2 regions of the Superficieibacter sp. genome follow, and region 1 is predicted to be linked to the other one. Evidence: predicted binding sites of a transcription regulator. Region 1 holds the regulator's gene; the other holds the start of a gene.

Region 1 (10,811 bases):
GCTTCATCAAGCGCGATGTTGACGTGTTCCACCAGGTTGCGCACGCCTTCGATCATGGTCAGCGACGAGCCGCTCAGGGTGCCGTTTTCATCCACGCACAGTCCATTGCGGTAGTATATTGTTTTACCAGCAAAAATGAACTGGTCAATATCAGCGCCTGCGGGCGCGGTCGCATCCGTAACCAGACAAAGTTTATCGCCTTTAAGGCGTTTGGCGTTACGAATATTCACATAATCAACGTGTAAGCCATCGGCAATAATCCCGCACCACACGTCCGGCTCATCGAAAATGGCCCCAATCAGACCGGGTTCACGTCCGCTGATATAAGGCATTGCGTTGTACAGGTGGGTGGCGAAGGTGATCCCGGCGCGAAAGCCGCGTTTAGCTTCTTTTACCGTCGCATTGGAATGACCGGCGGAAACCACAATGCCCGACGCCGCCAGTTTGCTGATGACCTCTGGTGCAACCTGTTCCGGGGCAAGGGTGATTTTGGTGATGACATCGGCGTTTGCGCAGAGGAAATCGACCAGCGCGGCATCCGGCATCCGCACAAACTGCGGATTATGCGTGCCTTTCTTGACGATATTCAGCCACGGCCCTTCCAGATGCAGACCCAGCGCCTGATGCGGATGTTTCGCCAGGTACTCGCGCATCACGCGCACGCCCTGTTTCATCAGATCGTCGCTGGTGGTAATCAGCGTCGGCAGGTAGCTGGTGCAGCCCGATTTTTCATTGGCGCGCTGCATAATTTCAAGCGTTTCCACGCTTACGGCTTCTGCGGTGTCATTAAACTGTACGCCGCCGCAGCCATTAAGCTGGACATCAATAAAACCGGGGGAAACGATGGCTCCGTCCAGCGAACGCTGTTCGATATCCGGTGAGAGTTCTGCCAGCGGACAGAGACGTTCGATCAGGCCATTAGCGATGACAATCGCATGGTCATCAAGGATTTCGTGACCGGTATAAATCCGGCCGTGGGTTAATGCATACATGTCGACCCCCGGTGGTAAAAATTAACCGTCCCGCAGGACGGTAACGTCATTCTTACAGACCTTTGATATTTTCGGCTTCTAACTCGTTGAAGTATTTCAGCGTCTTCACTTTCAGTTCCATCGTGGATGGCTCATCGCACACCACAATTGCTTTCGGATGCAGTTGCAGGCAGCTAATGGTCCACATGTGGTTCACGTTGCCTTCAACCGCCGCCTGAAGCGCCAGCGCTTTCACATTGCCCAGCACCAGAATCATCACTTCCTCCGCATCCAGCAGGGTGCCAACGCCCACGGTCAGGGCATATTTTGGCACCTGATTGACGTCGTTATCAAAGAAGCGAGAGTTTGCCACGCGGGTGTCATGGGTCAGCGTTTTAATACGGGTACGCGATGCCAGAGAAGAAGCCGGTTCGTTAAACGCGATATGACCATCGTTGCCTACGCCGCCCATAAACAGGTGGATTTTGCCGTAAGAACGAATTTTTTCTTCATAACGACGACATTCTGCGTCAATATCCGGCGCGTTACCATTCAGCAGATTGATGTTTTCTGCCGGGATGTCAACGTGATCGAAAAAGTTGTGGTGCATAAAGCTGTAGTAGCTTTCCGGGTGTTCTTTCGGCAGGCCAACGTACTCGTCCATGTTAAAGGTCACAACATGCTTAAAGCTCACTTCGCCTGCTTTGTGCATCTCAACCAGCGCTTTATAAGCAGTCAGCGGGGTGCCACCGGTAGGCAGGCCAAGAATAAACGGGCGATCCGCAGTCGGTTTGAAGGCGTTGATGCGGTTAACGATGTGACGTGCTGCCCATTTTCCGACCTGATCGGCCGTTGCCAGTGGAATCAGTCTCATTTTTTCACCTCTGAAGTATAAGAAAAAAGTGTGCAGATTGAGCGTGTATCCAGTGATAAGAGTAATGCACTTTGCCACCGAGCGGGGTCAATCCGTTTTGATTTTTTGAATAATAAAATAAGTTTTGTCATGTGACCAGCGATATGGCGAAGTTAATACGATATTTGGTGATTGGAGTCACAAAAAAGAGGTGTTTAATTTGCGATACGAATTAATTTTCCAGACACTCATAAGCTAGGTGAATGTAAGTGATGGTTAGTATATTTATCTCACAATAAAAAGGCTGTTTTAAACAAGCCTTATCAGGGTCTCATAGGGGGAACAGGAATGAACATTTTAGGTTTTTTTCAGCGGCTGGGTAGGGCGTTACAGCTTCCCATCGCTGTTTTACCCGTCGCAGCGCTGCTGCTACGTTTCGGTCAGCCCGATCTGCTTAACGTGCCGTTTATCGCACAGGCAGGCGGCGCAATCTTCGATAATCTGGCGTTAATCTTTGCCATCGGCGTGGCGTCAAGCTGGTCGAAAGACAGCGCGGGCGCAGCGGCACTGGCGGGGGCGGTGGGCTATTTCGTACTGACCAAAGCTATGGTTACCATCAACCCGGAAATCAACATGGGCGTGCTGGCCGGTATCATCACCGGTCTGGTCGGCGGGGCAGTGTACAACCGCTGGTCCGATATCAAACTGCCGGACTTCCTGAGCTTCTTCGGCGGCAAACGCTTTGTGCCGATTGCCACGGGCTTCTTCTGCCTGATCCTGGCGGCGATTTTTGGCTACGTCTGGCCGCCGGTACAGCACGCAATTCATTCCGGTGGTGAATGGATTGTCTCTGCAGGCGCACTGGGTTCCGGTATCTTCGGCTTTATTAACCGTCTGCTGATCCCAACCGGCCTGCATCAGGTGCTGAATACTATCGCCTGGTTCCAGATTGGTGAATTTACCAACACGGCGGGCGTGGTGTTCCACGGTGACATCAACCGCTTCTATGCCGGTGACGGCACGGCCGGGATGTTTATGTCCGGCTTCTTCCCGATCATGATGTTCGGCCTGCCGGGTGCGGCGCTGGCGATGTACCTTGCTGCGCCGAAAGCGCGTCGTCCGATGGTGGGCGGTATGCTGCTGTCTGTGGCTATCACCGCGTTCCTTACCGGTGTTACCGAGCCGCTGGAATTCCTGTTCATGTTCCTGGCTCCTCTGCTGTATCTCCTGCACGCGCTGTTAACCGGGATCAGCCTGTTTGTGGCGACCGCGCTGAATATTCACGCGGGCTTCTCCTTCTCTGCGGGTGCCATCGACTATGCGTTGATGTACAACCTGCCCGCCGCCAGCAGCAACGTCTGGATGCTGATGGTCATGGGGCTGATCTTCTTCGCTATCTACTTCGTGGTGTTCAGCGCGGTGATCCGCATGTTCAACCTGAAAACGCCGGGTCGTGAAGATGAAGAAGTCAATATTGTTAAAGAAGAAGCGAACAGCAACACGGAAGAAGGCTTGACCCAACTGGCAACCAACTACATTGCGGCGGTTGGCGGTACGGATAACCTGAAAGCCATCGATGCCTGCATTACCCGTCTGCGTCTGAACGTGGTCGATTCTGCCCGCGTCAGCGATGCGATGTGTAAACGCCTCGGTGCGTCCGGGGTGGTGAAACTGAATAAACAAACCATCCAGGTCATTGTGGGGGCGAAAGCCGAATCGATCGGTGATGCGATGAAACGCGTGGTGGCACGTGGTCCGGTCGCGGCATCCGCAGCGGACGCCGCCGCTCCGACAGCAACAGTGGCAGCGGTTAAACCGCAGGCAGTTGCCAATGCCCGCGTGATTGCTGAACTGGTTTCGCCGATCACCGGTGAGATTGTGGCGCTGGAGCAGGTGCCGGATGAAGCTTTTGCCAGCAAAGCCGTCGGCGACGGCGTGGCGGTAAAACCGACGGATAAAATCGTGGTTGCACCTGCTGCGGGCACCATCGTGAAGATCTTCAATACCAACCACGCTTTCTGCCTGGAAACAGAAAACGGCGCGGAAATCGTGGTTCATATGGGCATCGACACCGTGGCGCTGAATGGTCAGGGCTTCAAGCGGCTGGTGGAAGAGGGCGCAACCGTGACCGCAGGCCAGCCGGTACTGGAACTGGATCTCGAGTTCCTCAACGCGAACGCGCGTTCGATGATTAGCCCGGTCGTATGCAGCAACAGCGACGATTATGCTGAACTGGTGCTGAAAGCGCAGGGTCAGGTTGTCGCCGGGCAAACGCCACTGTTTGAAATCAGAGGCTAACCGCTAACAGTAGCGTAAAGCGGCGGGGGAAACCTCCGCCGCTTTTTTTACCGCCATCCTCGCCATAATTCTTCTCCGTCACCCATTTAATAGTTGTCAGCCCGTCCTGCTTATAAGATCATACGCCGTTATACGTTGTTTATGCTTTGAGGAACCCGCGATGAGTGAGGCTGAAGCCCGCCCGACTAACTTTATTCGTCAGATTATTGACGAAGATCTGACCAGTGGTAAGCACACTACCGTTCATACCCGTTTTCCGCCGGAGCCGAATGGCTACCTGCACATTGGACATGCAAAATCCATCTGCCTGAACTTTGGCATCGCTCAGGATTATCAGGGCCAGTGCAATCTGCGCTTTGATGACACCAACCCGGCAAAAGAAGACATCGAATACGTTGAGTCGATCAAGAATGACGTGCAGTGGCTAGGTTTCCACTGGTCGGGCGACATTCGCTACTCCTCAAACTATTTTGATCAGCTGCATCAGTATGCGATTGAACTGATCAACAAAGGTCTGGCGTATGTTGACGAGCTGTCTGCCGATGAAATCCGTGAATATCGCGGCACGCTGAAAGAGCCAGGCAAAAACAGCCCGTATCGCGACCGCAGCGTGGAAGAAAACCTCGCGCTGTTCGAGAAAATGCGTACCGGCGGTTTTGAAGAAGGTAAAGCCTGCCTGCGCGCTAAAATCGACATGGCCTCGCCGTTTATCGTCATGCGCGATCCGGTTATCTACCGCATTAAGTTTGCCGATCACCATCAGACCGGCAGCAAGTGGTGCATCTACCCGATGTACGACTTCACCCACTGCATCAGCGATGCGCTGGAAGGCATTACTCATTCGCTGTGTACGCTGGAGTTCCAGGACAACCGTCGCCTGTACGACTGGGTGCTGGACAACATCACCATCCCGGTTCATCCGCGCCAGTACGAATTCTCGCGCCTGAATCTGGAATACACCGTGATGTCCAAGCGCAAGCTGAACCTGCTGGTCACTGACAAGCACGTTGAAGGCTGGGACGACCCGCGTATGCCGACTATCTCCGGCCTGCGTCGCCGGGGTTACACCGCCGCGTCAATTCGCGAATTCTGCAAGCGCATCGGCGTGACCAAGCAGGACAACACCATTGAAATGGCCTCGCTGGAATCCTGCATCCGCGAAGATCTGAATGAAAATGCCCCGCGCGCAATGGCGGTGATCGATCCGGTAAAACTGGTGATCGAAAACTACCAGGGCGAAAGCGAAATGGTCACCATGCCAAACCACCCGAATAAACCGGAAATGGGCAGCCGTGAAGTCCCGTTTAGCGCCGAAATCTGGATCGATCGCGCGGATTTCCGCGAAGAAGCCAACAAACAGTACAAGCGTCTGGTGCTGGGCAAAGAGGTGCGTCTGCGTAATGCTTATGTCATCAAAGCAGAGCGGGTGGAAAAAGATGCCGAAGGCAATATCACCACCATCTTCTGTTCTTATGATGCTGACACCCTGAGCAAAGATCCGGCTGACGGACGTAAAGTGAAAGGCGTTATTCACTGGGTCAGCGCCGCGCACGCGCTGCCGGTAGAAATTCGCCTCTACGACCGCCTGTTCAGCATTCCTAACCCTGGAGCAGCGGACGATTTCCTCGCCACCCTCAACCCGGAATCGCTGGTGATCAAACAGGGCTTTGCCGAGCCGGGTCTGAAAAATGCGCAGGCGGGTAAGGCTTATCAGTTCGAGCGCGAAGGCTATTTCTGCCTCGACAGCCGCTATGCCACGGCAGAGAAGCTGGTGTTTAACCGCACCGTAGGTCTGCGTGATACCTGGGCGAAAATCGGCGAATAAATTGTCGCTCTTGCTTTTAAAACGCCGCAGCTGCGGCGTTTTTACTTTCCTGCCTGCATAAAAAATCATAGTTATATTCGCGGCGCGAATTAATTCTCATTGACTTCCCCGATCATATTAATAACCGATAATATATTCCTCAAACTAATGTATTGGCTAATCATGCGCATACCTCGTCAGCACGGTATTCTTCGGCGCTGATATAAATGTTACAAGATGCGTTTAATTATGTGCGCTTCGTCATAATCCTGCATTTTACCCTTCTAAAAGTGTTGATAATTCGCGTCGCGAAAAATACTCTTTATGCCATCAGTCCGCCCACTTTTAGCGTGCTGCCTTGTAATTTTATTTTTTTATCGCCGCGTTAGTCGGCGTTTTTAAAGTCAAAGAGGATGAACTTATGCGTACGTTCAGTGGCAAACGTAGTACGCTGGCGCTGGCTATTGCCGGTGTCACCGCAATGTCTGGTTTTATGGCCGCATCGCAGGCCAGAGCTGAAGGGTTTATTGACGATTCCACCTTAACTGGCGGGATCTACTACTGGCAACGTGAGCGTGATCGTAAAGACGTCACCGACGAAGACAAATATAAAACCAACCTTTCGCACTCCACCTGGAACGCCAATCTTGATTTCCAGTCCGGTTATATCGCCGATATGTTCGGCGTTGATGTTGCCGCTTTTACCGCCATTGAAATGGCCGAAAACGGAGACAGCGCTCACCCGAACGAAATAGCGTTCTCTAAAAGTAATAAAGCCTATGACGAAAATTGGTCTGGCGATAAAAGCGGGATAAGCCTGTATAAAGCGGCGGCAAAATTCAAATACGGTCCGGCCTGGGCGCGGGCGGGTTATATTCAGCCAACCGGTCAGACGCTGCTGGCTCCACACTGGAGCTTTATGCCCGGCACCTATCAGGGGGCAGAAGCGGGGGCAAACTTTGACTACGGCGAAACCGGCGCGCTGAGCTTCTCGTATATGTGGACCAACGAGTACAAATCGCCGTGGCATCTGGAGATGGACAAATTCTACCAGAACGACCAGAAGACCAACGTCGATTACCTGCACTCCCTGGGCGCAAAATACGATTTCAAAAATAATTTTGTGCTGGAAGCGGCCTTTGGTCAGGCGGAAGGGTACATCGATCAGTATTTTGCCAAAGCCAGCTATAAAATCGATCTGGGCGGCAATCCGTTTACCACCAGCTATCAGTTCTACGGCACGCGCGATAAAGCCGATGACCATACCATTAACGATCTCTATGATGGCACGGCGTGGCTTCAGGCGCTGACCTTCGGTTATAAAGTGGCGGAAGTGGTGGATTTACGTCTGGAAGGCACCTGGGTGAAAGCGGACGGTCAGCAGGGCTACTTCCTGCAACGTATGACGCCGACTTACGCGTCTTCCAACGGTCGCCTTGATATCTGGTGGGATAACCGCTCTGACTTTAACGCCAACGATGAAAAAGCGGTGTTCTTCGGCGCGATGTACGATCTGAAAAACTGGGATCTGCCAGGCTTCGCGGTAGGCGCGTCTTATGTCTATGCCTGGGATGCTAAACCGTCCACCTGGCAGAGCAACCCCGACGCTTACTACGATAAAGACAGAAGCATCGAAGAGTCTTCGTACAGCCTGGATGCGGTCTATACCCTTCAGGACGGTCGGGCAAAAGGCACGATGTTCAAACTGCACTTTACCGAGTATGACAACCATTCTGACATTCCGAGCTATTCCGGCGGCTACGGCAACATCTTCCAGGATGAGCGCGACGTCAAATTTATGGTCATCGCCCCGTTTACCATCTTCTGACCGTCAGATGTGATGATAAAAAAACCAGCCGGATGGCTGGTTTTTTGTTTATTTGCTTACGCCGTCGTGAGCGTTGTCATCTTCCCGACAGTCGCCTTCCGCACAGTGCCCGTACAGGTAAAGGCTGTGGTTGGTAAGACGGATGCCGTGTTTCGAAGCAATCTCACGCTGGCGGGATTCAATAGAATCATCGCTGAATTCGATAACCTTGCCGCAGTCGAGGCAGATCAGGTGATCGTGGTGATGCTGCTGGGTCAGTTCAAAAACGGATTTGCCGCCTTCGAAATTATGGCGAGTCACAATGCCGGCATCGTCAAACTGGTTCAGTACCCGGTAGACGGTGGCCAGGCCAATCTCTTCGCCCATGTCAATGAGGCGTTTGTATAAATCTTCCGCACTGACGTGATGGTTGTCAGGCTCCTGAAGCACTTCCAGAATTTTTAACCGGGGAAGCGTGACTTTCAGGCCTGCCTTCTTTAATGCGGTATTGTTGTCAGTCATGCGGAATCTGTCCTGTTGCTATAAGATTCACTTCCTGGCAAGGAAGTATTTACAGAGAGTGCAACTGTCGTAACGCCTCTCATTATAGAACTGCGATGCCTGATTGAAAACTGCAAGTATCAGACAAAGTTAGCGTTTAAAACGAGGCACGGCCTGCAAAGTGGCGCACTGACCTCGTTAAATCAGTGGCTATTGTACAGGTATGTACTGAAAAGTTAAAAAAATGTAGCAATTATTTTGATTGCTTAAAACTATTAACAAGGCGCAGCCGCCGCTGCGCCTTTAATCATCAGGCGTTGATGATGTCTTTCAGGTGCAATTCTTCAGAAATCTGTTTTACCCACTGCTCTACGCGTTCAGCAGTCAGTTCTGGCTGGCGGTCTTCGTCAATCGCCAGGCCCACAAAGTGGTCGTCATCGACAAGACCTTTCGATGCTTCAAAATGGTAGCCAGCGGTCGGCCAGTGACCGACGATGGTCGCGCCGCGCGGTTCGATGATATCGCGGATGGTGCCTAACGCGTCGCAGAAGTATTCCGCGTAGTCTTCCTGATCGCCGCAACCAAACAGCGCTACCAGCTTACCGTTGAAGTCTACCTCTTCCAGCGTCGGGAAGAAGTCATCCCAGTCACACTGTGCTTCACCATAGTACCAGGTCGGGATGCCCAGCAGCAGAATGTCGTAACCGGCAAGGTCTTCTTTGCTGCTTTTGGCAATGTCATGCACATCGGCAACGTCCTTACCCAACTGCTTTTGAATCATCTTCGCGATATTTTCAGTGTTGCCTGTATCGCTGCCGAAAAAGATGCCTGTGATTGCCATGAGTGAAATAACCTCTTGATACTTATTGATATGGTGGTGGCGGATTGCACACGGATAAAGGCAATCATAGCAGAACAGAGAAGTACCCGGAAATAGCAATCGCGTCCGACTGCACTCTCTGCTACATGAAAGGGGATTCTGGACGACTTTTCAGACAATATCCTGCCCGCGCAGATGCGCAAGCTGAAGGAGCAACATTTCTTCGATCAGTTCACTGCGGCTGATTTCACGGGCTTCCGCCAGTTCGTTCAGCGCATCCACGGCATCGGCGTTAAGTTTTAACTCAACCCGCTTCAGGCCGCGCACTTTGTCACGCTTAAGCTGATTACGCTTATTGATGCGCAACTGTTCGTCACGCGAGAGGGGACTGGTTTTGGGTCTTCCCGGGCGACGCTCATTCGCGAACAGATCTATTGTCGTACGGTCCGTTTGTTCTTTTGCCATGATTCAGAGTGACTTCGGGGGAAACGAGCAGCCGGGCCTTTGCCCGGTTGAGTAGCGCGCCATCATACATCAGTGCAGCAGGCACGCCAACGTCCGCAAGCAATCTGGCGTACGGACGTTGGATTTTTAATCACTGCTGCTCGTTCAGATAGCGGCGGATGGCCCGCAGCACCGCGTCCGGTTTTTCAGCGTGCACCCAATGACCGGCTCCGGCAATGACGTGCGCTTTGGCCTGCGGGAATTGCGCCAGCAGCGCATCGCGGTATTCAGCGGTGACGTATGGCGAATTACCGCCGGGAACGAACAGCGCCGGGCGATCCCACGCCGGAACCGTTTCCCAGCCGACGATATGTGGATATTGCTCCCACAGTACCGGCACGTTAAAGCGCCATTCGCCGTCAACGAACGATTTCAGTAAAAACTGGATCACGCCTTCTTCAGCAATAATGTCGCGCATGACCGTCGCGGCCTGCTGGCGCGTGGTGCTGGCGGCAGCGGTGACGGCGTTAATGGCGGCAAAGATTTCATCATGGCGGCGGACCGCATAATTGACCGGGGCGATATCCAGCGCCACCAGGCCGTCAATGCGATCTTTTGCCAGCGCGGTCAGCGCCATTACCGCTTTGCCGCCCATCGAGTGACCAATAAAGGTGGCTTTATCAATAGATAAGTCGTCGAGCGTATCAAGCAGATCTTGCGCCATCGCCGGATAGTTCATTTCAGGCGAACGCGGGGAAAGGCCGTGGTTGCGCATATCGACCTGAACGACGTCATAGTCGCTCACCAGATCGCGGGCGAGAATGCCGAGATTATCCAGGCTACCAAACAGGCCGTGAACCAGAACCACCGGTGAAGAGGTAGTCGAATTTTGTGCAGATAGCGTGCGAGTGTTTAATTTCATGGTAAAGATCTTTTTTTCGCTCTGGCAGGTTAGGGTATCATGGTGAACATTCTGCCGCCCGGCTGCAAGCGTTCAGAAGTTTCCTGACTTTTGCGGTCATCCTGGCCTGACGCTATCCGCAGTTGAGATTTGACCTTATAATCTCAATAACTTGTACTCTTAATTATCGTACTGGATAAAGATGAAAACGATCGAAGTTGATGATGAACTCTATCGCTATATTGCCAGCCACACGCAGCACATTGGTGAGAGCGCATCCGACATTTTACGGCGCATACTGAAGTTTTCCGCCGCATCACAGCCTGCCACACCGGTGAATAAAGAGGTCACTTCCCCCGCGCCAGTGGTGGAGAAAAAACCGGTTAACTCTCCTAAAGATAACGTTCGCGCA
Region 2 (10,811 bases), on a different contig from region 1:
TAACGCGCTGAACGCGATTTCGTCGTCGATTCGCCTGAATCCGGATACCGCACGCCAGTTGATTTACAATCTCTCCCGCTATCTGCGCTATAACATTGAGTTAAACGACGATGAGCAGATCGACATCAAAAAAGAGCTTTATCAAATTAAAGATTACATCGCCATTGAGCAGGCGCGCTTTGGCGACAAGCTCACGGTCATTTATGACATTGATGATGAAGTCAGCTGCGTGATCCCCAGCCTGCTGATCCAGCCGCTGGTAGAGAACGCGATTGTTCACGGCATTCAGCCCTGTAAGGGTAAAGGCGTGGTGACGATCGGTATTGCCGAGTGCGGTAACCGGGTGCGGATCAGCGTGCGCGACACCGGTCACGGCATCGATCCGCAGGTCATTGAGCGCGTGGAAGCGAATGAAATGCCGGGAAATAAAATCGGCCTGCTGAACGTTCACCACCGGGTGAAGCTCCTGTATGGCGAAGGGCTGCACATTCGCCGCCTGGAGCCGGGCACCGAAATCACGTTTTATGTGCCGAACCAGCGTACGCCGCAGCCTGCGCCCGTAACGCTGCTGCAATGACCGGAGAAAACGATGAAAGTCATAATTGTTGAAGACGAAATCCTGGCGCAGCAGGAGCTAAGCTGGCTCATAAAAGAGCACAGCCAGATGGAGATCGTCGGCACTTTTGACGACGGGCTGGACGTGCTGAAGTTTTTACAGCACAACAAGGTCGATGCCCTGTTTCTGGATATTAATATTCCGTCGCTGGACGGCGTTCTGCTGGCGCAGAATATCAGTCAGTTCGCGCATAAGCCGTTTATCGTGTTTATCACCGCGTGGAAAGAGCACGCGGTCGAAGCGTTTGAGCTGGAAGCCTTTGATTACATCCTCAAGCCTTACCAGGAATCGCGCATTATTACGATGCTGCAAAAGCTGGAAAGCGCGTGGCAATCGCAGGCCAGTCCCGGCGTCAGCGCCCCGGTAGCCCGTGAAAACGACACCATTAATTTGATTAAGGATGAACGGATTTACGTCACGCCGATCAACGATATTTATTATGCCGAAGCCCATGAAAAAATGACTTTCGTTTATACGAAGCGGGAGTCGTGGGTGATGCCGATGAATATTACCGAATTTTGCAGCAAGCTGCCGCAGGCGCATTTTTTCCGCTGTCACCGCTCGTACTGCGTCAATCTGAATAAAATCCGCGAAATTGAGCCGTGGTTTAACAATACTTACATTCTGCGACTGCGCGATCTGGAATTTGAAGTACCGGTGAGCCGCAGCAGGGTAAAAGAGTTTCGCCAGTTAATGCACCTGTAAAAACGCCCGGTCAGACCGGGCGCGTTTTTTACAGGGTCTGCCCCAGCGTCTGGCGCAGGTGCGCGCCGGAACCCAGAAGGCCGGGGTTGTCGTGGACGATCAGATAAACGGGGATATCCTGCACGTATGCCTTGAAGCGGCCTTTGTCTTCAAAGCCGCCGCGAAAACCCGAAGCGGTGAAAAACTCGAGGAAGCGCGGGACGATGCCACCTGCGATATACACGCCACCAAAGGTGCCAAGCGTCAGCGCCAGGTTGCCGCCGAAGCGTCCCATGATCACGCAGAACAGGGACAGCGCACGACGACAGTCGATGCAGCTATCTTCCAGCGCGCGAGTGGTGATGTCTTTCGGCTGAAGGTTCTCCGGCAGGCGGCCGTCGGATTTAACGATCGCCCGGTAAAGGTTAATCAGCCCCGGCCCGGAAAGCACGCGCTCGGCGGAAACATGTCCCAGTTCGGCACGCAGCTCTTCGAGAATAATCGCTTCTTCTTCGCTGTTTGGCGCAAAATCAACGTGGCCGCCCTCACCCGGCAGGCTGACCCAGCGTTTATCGACGTGAACCAGATGCGCCACGCCCAGTCCGGTTCCTGCGCCGTAAACGGCGATCGGTTTGCCTTCCACCGGCGCTGCACCGCCAAACTGGATCAGGTGCTCTGGTTTGAGCATCGGGATCGCCATTGAAACGGCAGTAAAATCGTTGATAATTTCCAGATGGTCAAAGCCGAGATTTTTTTGCATTTCGGCAATCGAGAACGCCCAGGTGTGGTTAGTCATCGCTACCCAGTCACCGGTAATCGGGCAGGCAATGGCAATACAGCCATCCTCGACCTCAACGTTGTGTTCCTTCAGGTAGACGCTGACCACAGCTTCGAGGCTGGGGTAATCCAGCCCCGAATAGGTTTTCGCCTGAGAAATTTCGCCGGTGGCAACATCGCATAACGCTAAGCGCGCGTTAGTGCCTCCCACGTCCCCCACTAAAGCATACTTTGTCATTCTTTTACTGCTCCGCTAAAGTCAGAATAAATCTTTTGGCACACTGTAAATTCATGGCGTCCTGACAACAAGCCCAGAGTGTAAGTGCCCACGGATTATAGATCTGTGTCACATAATAACTTTAACGTTTCAGCACCATTTGCACTAACGCCTTCTAAAACGTCGGCAACGTGATGCACATCATTCAGCTAAAAGGAAATCATCATGCTCCATCCGCGAGCCAGAACTCTGTTGATACTGTCATTACCGGCTCTGTGTATCGGCATTGCGTCCAGCGTGATCCTGATTGTGGTGATGAAAATTGCCGCCGGATTGCAGTTCGCATTATGGACCCGTCTCCCTGCACGTCTGGGCGTGGCGCTGGATTCCCCGCTGTGGATTGTGCTGGTGCTGACTCTGACCGGGATCGCAGTAGGGTTGCTGATCAAGTATAGCGCAGGCCACGGCGGGCCTGACCCGGCCACGGAGCCGCTTATCGGTACGCCGGTGCACCCGGTAGCGCTTCCGGGACTGGTTCTCGCCTTAATTCTCGGTCTGGCGGGCGGCGTGAGCCTCGGACCGGAGCATCCGGTGATGGCGGTTAACGTCGCGCTGGCCGTGACCGTGGGCGCACGTTTTTTCCCCCGCGTCAGCGCACTGGAATGGACCATCCTCGCCGCCGCAGGCACTATTGGCGCGCTGTTTGGTACGCCGATTGCGGCGGCGCTGATTTTCTCCCAGACGTTAAGCGGCAGCAGCGACGTCCCACTGTGGGACCGTCTTTTTGCGCCGTTGATTGCCGCCGCAGCCGGTTCGCTCACCACCAGCCTGCTCTTTCAGCCTGATTTTTCGCTGGCGATCCCGCACTATACCCGGATGCGGCTGGTAGACGTTTTTAGCGGTATGGTCGTCGTGGCGCTTTCGGTGGCGGTCGGGATGGTGGCGGTATGGTGTTTACCGCGCCTCCACGCGCTGATGCACCGGCTTAAGCATCCGGTGCTGATCCTCGGTGTTGGCGGTTTCGCTCTCGGCATTGTTGGGGCGATCGGCGGTCATATCACCCTGTTTAACGGGCTACAGGAAATGCAGCAACTGGGCTTCAGCCAGACGCTGAGCGCCTCCGATTTTCTGCTCATCGCCCTGATTAAACTGATCGCGCTGGTCATAGCCGCCGCCAGCGGCTTTCGCGGCGGGCGCATCTACCCGGCGGTATTTGTAGCGGTGGCGCTGGGGCTGGGGCTGCACGCCCATGTGGATGCGGTTCCTGCGGCTATTACCGTCTCCTGCGCGATCCTCGGCCTGATGCTGGTAGTGACCCGCGATGGCTGGCTGAGCCTGTTTATGGCGGCGGTGGTAGTGCCGGATACCACGCTGCTGCCCCTGCTGTGTATTGTGATGTTACCGGCATGGCTGCTGCTCGCCGGTAAGCCCATGCTGATGGCTCCGCGCAGGAAAGACTAAGGTTCTGATTTTGTGAGCGTCAGCGAGTAATTACGCCAAAAACCCTGTACTGTGTAAACGCATACATTCGTTGATTACAGAGGATAACAGCATGGTTTACCAGGCAGATCCCGCCCGCTACCAGACGATGGAATATCGTCGCTGTGGTCAGAGCGGGCTGAAACTTCCGGCGGTGTCGTTAGGGTTATGGCATAACTTTGGCGATGCGACGCTGGTGGAAAAAAGCCGCCAGCTTCTGCAACACGCATTCGACCTGGGCATTACCCATTTTGATCTCGCCAACAACTATGGGCCGCCTCCCGGCTCGGCAGAAAGCAACTTTGGCCGCATTCTTCGCGAAGATTTTCTGCCGTATCGCGACGAACTGATCATCTCCTCAAAAGCAGGCTATACCATGTGGGATGGCCCGTATGGTGACTGGGGATCGCGTAAATATCTGATATCAAGTCTCGATCAAAGCCTGAAACGGATGGGTCTTGAGTACGTCGATATTTTTTATCACCATCGTCCTGACCCGGAAACACCGCTTGTCGAAACCATGCGCGCGCTGGATCACCTCGTGCGACAGGGCAAAGCGCTGTATGTCGGGCTTTCCAACTATCCGGCGGATCTGGCACGTCAGGCCATTGAGATCCTGGACGACCTTGGCACGCCGTGTCTGATCCACCAGCCAAAATATTCGATGTTTGAGGGCTGGGTTGAGGGCGGCCTGCTGGATGTACTTCAGGAGAAAGGGGTAGGCAGTATTGCGTTTTCACCGCTGGCAGGCGGGCTGCTGACCGATCGCTATCTGAACGGCATTCCACCAGATTCCCGTGCCGCCAGCGGCAGTCGTTTCCTGAACCCGGAGCAAATTACCGAGGCTAAGGTGGATATTATCCGTCAGCTTAACGCGCTGGCGGAAAAGCGTGGGCAGAAGCTCTCGCAAATGGCGCTCGCCTGGGTCTTACGCGGCGACCGGGTGACTTCCGTGTTAATCGGTGCCAGCAAAACCGCGCAGCTTGATGATGCGGTCGGGATGCTGCAAAACCGTCACTTCAGCGAACAGGAATGTGCCACGATTGACGCGTTGCTCAACAGCATCGACTGACATCTTTTTTAACAAAAAATGCGCCTGCACGTGATTTAGGAGTTAATCGGATGCTACGGGGCTTTACCGCCCCGTAATATTTGGTTAACAGGCCGACAGTGGCCCCGACCGTGAAGGAGAAAACTATGCTCAGGTCGCTTATTCTGGCGGCGGTATTAGCTGCCGCAGCCATCCCCACCTTAGCCAGCGCGGAGGAAATAACTCTGCTGCCATCCGTGAAGTTACAAATCGGCGATCGCGATCGCGGCGGTAACTACTGGGACGGCGGACACTGGCGCGATCGGGATTACTGGCACCGTAACTACGAGTGGCGGCAGAATCGCTGGTGGCGACATGAACCGCCCCGCCATCGTGGATGGGACGACCGCCGGGCTTATGAACGCGGCTACCGCGAAGGCTGGCACGATCGCAATGACCGTCGTGGACCTCCGGGACGCGGACGCGGTCATCACGGGCATCATCATTAAAAAAACGCCGTGGTCTGCATCAGGCCACGGCGTTTTATCAGACTAAATCAACTAATGTCCCTACCAGCAGCCAGCCATTCAGCACCACCACCAGCACGACAATGGTCCAGCCGGTACGCTTAATCAGCGGGCTGTTAACCAGTTCGCCCATCAGCGCGCGGTTGCTGGTGAATATCAGTAGCGGCACCAGCGCCAGCGCAATACCAAAGCTCAGCAGGACCTGGCTCATCACCAGAATGCGGGTTGGGTCCAGCCCCATCATAATCACGATAAACGAAGGCAGCATCGTTACCGTCCGGCGCACCCACAGCGGAATATGAAAACGGATGAAGCCCTGCATGACTACCTGCCCTGCCAGGGTGCCAACGACGGTTGATGACAATCCAGCCGCCACCAGACTCAGACCGAAGACCGTTGCCGCCGCATGGCTCAGCAGGGGTTCAAGGGTCAGATACGCTTGTTCCAGATCGGCAATGCCAGTGTGACCATTAAAATGGAATGCGGCGGCGGCAGTCGCCATCATCGCCAGATTGACAAAACCGGCAATGGTCATGGCAAACGCCACGTCCCAGCGCGTGGCTGAGTAGCGCTCTTTGCGCGTCCCCGCATGTTGATTCTGGGTCAGCGAAGAGTGCAGATAAATAACGTGAGGCATAATCGTCGCGCCCAGCACGCCAGCGGCTAAAAATACCGCGTCCGTTCCCGGCAAAGAAGGAATAATCATCCCCTTCGACAGCGCCGCCAGTTCCGGCTGAGAAAAAATAAGTTCGACAATATAAGCGGCGGCAACAAACAGCAGCAGCCCGCCGATCACCACTTCCAGCGGTTTTTGCCCGCGTCGCTGAAGCATCAGGATCAGAAAGGTGGCAATCCCGGTCAGCACCGCGCCCTGAAGAAGGGACACGCCGAGCAGCATTTTAAAACCTATCGCCGCGCCAATAAATTCCGCTAAATCGGTCGCCATTGCGATGATTTCTGCCTGCACCCAGTAAAACCAGACTAGCGGGCGCGGATAATGGTCGCGGATTTGTTCTGCGAGGTTTTTACCGGTAGCAATGCCGAGTTTAGCGGACAGCACCTGAATCAGCATCGCCATCAGGTTCGCCCAGACCACCACCCACAGTAGCTGATAGCCGAAACTCGCCCCGGCCTGAATATTAGTGGCAAAGTTGCCCGGATCGATATAACCAATGGCAGCAATGAATGCCGGTCCCATTAACGCCAGCCTCAGCTTACGCGCTGCCCTGCCGGTACTGCTATCAACGCGACTGTTGCTCATTCTCTGCCTCTTAAATATAGCCTTTGCTATGTTTCATGCTATCAAAATGAGAATGATTATCAAGATCATTAAGAAATGTAAAATTGATTTCTCTGATAGATGTGAACGATAGACGGGCTGGATGCCTGGTGGAGGCATTATTTGTTTTCAATATGGAGACGATGTTAACAGAGTAGTACATTGACGCAACTTTTCACTATTTTACCCGACATAATTAAAATGTCTGGTAGATCACTATTTTTGAGATAGCTCACAGGAACTTACTATAATGCGCGTTTGATCTCGTTTTCTTTAGTGTTGTTACATAGAATGTGCACGAAAACTAAACCTGCCTCATATTCGGAGCAAATATGTCCGCCGTTCTGCACTTTATCCTGGCGTTAGTCGTTGTTGCGTTGCTCGCTCTGCTGGTCAGCAGCGACCGTAAAAAAATTCGTATTCGTTATGTCGTTCAACTGCTTGTAATTGAAGTTTTGCTGGCCTGGTTCTTCCTGAACTCAAATATCGGCCTCGGCTTCGTACAAGGCTTCTCCGAAATGTTCGAAAAGCTGCTTGGCTTTGCGAACGAAGGCACCAACTTTGTCTTCGGTAAAATGAATGATGAAGGCCTGGCATTCTTCTTCCTGAAAGTGCTGTGCCCTATCGTGTTCATCTCCGCACTAATCGGTATTCTCCAGCATATTCGCGTGCTGCCGGTAGTGATCCGGGCGATTGGTTTTGTTCTGTCTAAAATCAATGGCATGGGTAAGCTGGAATCCTTCAACGCCGTCAGCTCGCTGATCCTGGGGCAGTCAGAGAACTTTATCGCGTATAAAGATATTCTCGGCAAGATGTCGCGCAACCGCATGTATACGATGGCGGCCACGGCGATGTCTACAGTTTCCATGTCCATCGTTGGCGCATACATGACCATGCTTGAACCTAAGTATGTTGTCGCCGCGCTGGTGCTGAACATGTTCAGTACCTTTATCGTGCTGTCGCTGATCAACCCGTACCGCGTTGATGCCAGCGAAGAAAACATTCAGATGTCGAATCTGCACGAAGGCCAGAGCTTCTTTGAAATGCTGGGTGAGTACATTCTGGCTGGTTTCAAAGTGGCGATTATCGTTGCCGCCATGCTGATCGGTTTTATCGCTCTGATTGCCGCGCTGAACGCCCTGTTCTCTACGGTAACCGGCTTCTTTGGTCACAGCATCTCGTTCCAGGAAATTCTGGGCTATATCTTCTACCCGGTTGCATGGGTGATGGGTGTGCCTGCTCATGAAGCGTTGCAGGTAGGCAGTATCATGGCAACCAAACTGGTGTCTAACGAATTCGTGGCAATGCTGGATCTGCAAAAAGTGGCCGCGTCGCTTTCTCCGCGTTCCGTCGGCATCATTTCCGTGTTCCTGGTGTCTTTTGCTAACTTCTCTTCTATCGGGATTATCGCGGGTGCGATTAAAGGCCTGAATGAAGAACAGGGCAACGTGGTTTCCCGCTTTGGTCTGAAGCTGGTGTACGGCTCTACGCTGGTGAGCGTGCTGTCCGCGTCTATCGCCGCGCTGGTACTGTAACCGCTCCTCTCTGAAAGCCGGGATTTCATCCCGGCTTTTTTACGCCTGTCGATCGCCGGATAAACGAAAAGCGTGGCAATCATGCCACGTCGAAAAGAGAATGCTGGAAATAAAAAACCCCCGCGTTAAGCGAGGGTCTGAATTTTGGTGGAGCTAAGCGGGATCGAACCGCTGACCTCTTGCATGCCATGCAAGCGCTCTCCCAGCTGAGCTATAGCCCCACATCATCTTTACGTACCAAACCTGATGGGAGCAGGATTTGGTGGAGCTAAGCGGGATCGAACCGCTGACCTCTTGCATGCCATGCAAGCGCTCTCCCAGCTGAGCTATAGCCCCGTTACGTAAAGCTTGTCGAGTTGACGGGCGGCATAATATGAATTCCCTTCCTCAGTGTCAACGGCAAAATCTATTTCCTTCTATCGATTGCTGAAAAAGCACGCAAACCTGTGATGTTGCGAGTTGCCTCGCAGCAAGGCGTTAATCTTGTCACGATTTCTTGTAAAATGATGGTATAACATGAACCACTAATTCCACACGACTATTCAGGAAATAGTATGATCAAGGAACGGATGACGCCGGATGAAATTGCACATCTCACCGGATACAGTCGCCAGACGATTAATAAATGGGTACGCAAGGAGGGCTGGGAAACGTCCCCGAAACCAGGCGTACAGGGAGGAAAGGCGCGGGTGGTACATGTTGATGCGCAGGTACGGGAATTTATCTACAGTGCCCGCCGGGTTTGCGACATTCCCGCCAGTTACGCTACCGCAGTTAATGATACGTCGTTTGATGCCCTGCTACTTTCGCTGGCCAATGAAATGACCGACTCCGAACAAAAACAACTCACTTCTCTTTTACTACGCGAAGGGATCACCGGCTTGCTGGAACGCCTTGGGATCCGTAGTCAAAACCATCATGATTAAATTAAAACCTAAAATGACAACGGAAGAATTAGCCGCTTGTCTCGACGTTACCAAACAAACCATTAACCGGTGGATACGCGAGCAGGGCTGGCGTACCGAGAAAATACCCGGCGTTAAAGGTGGACGTGCGCGGTTGATTCATATCGACCATTCGGTACGCGACTTTTTAACCAATGCACCGGCACTGCGTACTCTCAGCATCCCGTTACAGGCTCACGAACCGGCGATGGAATACGGCACAGCCGAGACTGAAAGCCCCTTAGGCCAGATTTACCATATCCTGCAAAATATGACGCTGGCTGAACAACAGCAACTGGCGATCTTTTTAGCGCGGGAAGGTATTCGTGGCTTTGTGGATCGTCTGGGTATTGGCGAGGGGTAAACCTGATTGACGCTTACGACAGGTCAGGCCTGCCGTAAGCGTGACTGACGGTATTACTGCTGGTTTTCGCGCTCGGTAATAAACGCCAGCGCTTTATTGATGCGCTCAATGCTGCGCGTTTTACCAATCGCATGTACCGTGACGTCCAGCGCCGGAGACTGCCCTGCTCCCGTCACCGCCACACGCAGCGGCATACCGACTTTGCCCATCCCGACTTCCAGCTCGTCCGCCGTCGCCTGAATCGCGTGGTGAACGTTTTCTGCGGTCCAGTCTGCCAGTGAGGAAAGTTTGTCGCGTACGACCTCCAGCGGCTGACGCGCTACCGGACGCAGATGTTTTTTCGCCGCGTCAGCATCAAACTCCGCAAAATCTTCATAGAAGTAGCGGCAGGTTGCCGCCATTTCTTTCAGCGTTTTGCAACGATCGCCCAGCAAAGTAACCAGTTCAGCAAGCTGCGGGCCGTTACGGGTGTCGATATTTTCCTGCTCAATGTGCCATTGCAGATGCGTCGCCACGTATTCCGGTGCCAGGGTAGTAATATAGTGATGGTTCAGCCACTGGAGTTTTTCCGTGTTAAACGCACTGGCCGATTTGCTGACCGCGCTCAGTGAGAACAGCGTGATCATCTCTTCACGGCTGAAGATTTCCTGATCGCCGCTGGCCCAGCCCAGACGCACCAGATAGTTCAGCAGCGCCTCCGGCAGATAACCATCATCGCGATACTGCATCACGCTCACCGCGCCGTGACGTTTTGACAGCTTTTTACCGTCGTCGCCGTTAATCATCGAAACATGGGCATACACCGGCACTGGCGCATTCAGCGCTTTCAGAATGTTGATTTGACGCGGAGTGTTGTTGATATGGTCTTCACCACGGATCACATGGGTGATTTCCATATCCCAGTCGTCCACAACCACGCAGAAGTTGTAGGTCGGTGAACCGTCGGTACGCCGGATGATCAGATCGTCCAGTTCCTGGTTGCTGAATTCAATCGGCCCACGGATCTGGTCGTCAAAAATCACCGAACCTTCCTGCGGGTTAGCAAAACGCACAACGCAAGGTTCATCATCAGCGTGATGCTCATGACTGTGACGGCAGCGCCCGTCGTAACGCGGCTTTTCGCCCTTCGCCATTTGCTCTTCACGCAGCGCGTCCAGACGCTCTTTAGAGCAGTAGCATTTGTACGCGGTGCCTGCGACCAGCATTTCATCAATCACCGCGTTATAGCGGTCAAAACGTTTGGTTTGATAGTACGGGCCTTCATCCCACTCCAGACTCAGCCAGTTCATACCGTCCATAATGGCTTCGATAGCTTCCGGGGTGGAGCGTTCGAGATCGGTGTCCTCAATACGCAGCACA

What was found. The regulator Fur, encoded in region 1, represses iron uptake genes when iron is present. The targets are predictions, from matches to a motif close to ATAATAATGAGAACNACTATCAA.
Region 2: a site for Fur is predicted at 6,632-6,654, ahead of RT197_RS12885 (Nramp family divalent metal transporter). Genes of this name have one in related genera too.

Annotation. Positions count from the first base shown of each region.
Region 1 is NZ_DAMAPU010000004.1:54,671-65,481, reverse strand. Features, by position in the region: gene nagA (N-acetylglucosamine-6-phosphate deacetylase) at 1-992, opposite strand, end outside; gene nagB (glucosamine-6-phosphate deaminase) at 1,045-1,845, opposite strand; gene nagE (PTS N-acetyl glucosamine transporter subunit IIABC) at 2,173-4,122, shown strand; gene glnS (glutamine--tRNA ligase) at 4,283-5,947, shown strand; gene chiP (chitoporin ChiP) at 6,348-7,754, shown strand; gene fur (ferric iron uptake transcriptional regulator) at 7,803-8,255, opposite strand; gene fldA (flavodoxin FldA) at 8,545-9,075, opposite strand; gene ybfE (LexA regulated protein) at 9,226-9,519, opposite strand; gene ybfF (esterase) at 9,650-10,420, opposite strand; gene seqA (replication initiation negative regulator SeqA) at 10,602-10,811, shown strand, end outside.
Region 2 is NZ_DAMAPU010000005.1:346,243-357,053, forward strand. Features, by position in the region: gene RT197_RS12855 (sensor histidine kinase) at 1-577, shown strand, start outside; gene RT197_RS12860 (LytTR family DNA-binding domain-containing protein) at 590-1,321, shown strand; gene glk (glucokinase) at 1,350-2,315, opposite strand; gene RT197_RS12870 (ion channel protein) at 2,520-3,755, shown strand; gene mgrA (L-glyceraldehyde 3-phosphate reductase) at 3,847-4,845, shown strand; gene RT197_RS12880 (DUF2502 domain-containing protein) at 4,971-5,312, shown strand; gene RT197_RS12885 (Nramp family divalent metal transporter) at 5,350-6,591, opposite strand; gene RT197_RS12890 (NupC/NupG family nucleoside CNT transporter) at 6,942-8,144, shown strand; tRNA gene RT197_RS12895 (tRNA-Ala) at 8,290-8,365, opposite strand; tRNA gene RT197_RS12900 (tRNA-Ala) at 8,405-8,480, opposite strand; gene RT197_RS12905 (YfeC-like transcriptional regulator) at 8,699-9,070, shown strand; gene RT197_RS12910 (YfeC-like transcriptional regulator) at 9,063-9,452, shown strand; gene gltX (glutamate--tRNA ligase) at 9,506-10,811, opposite strand, start outside.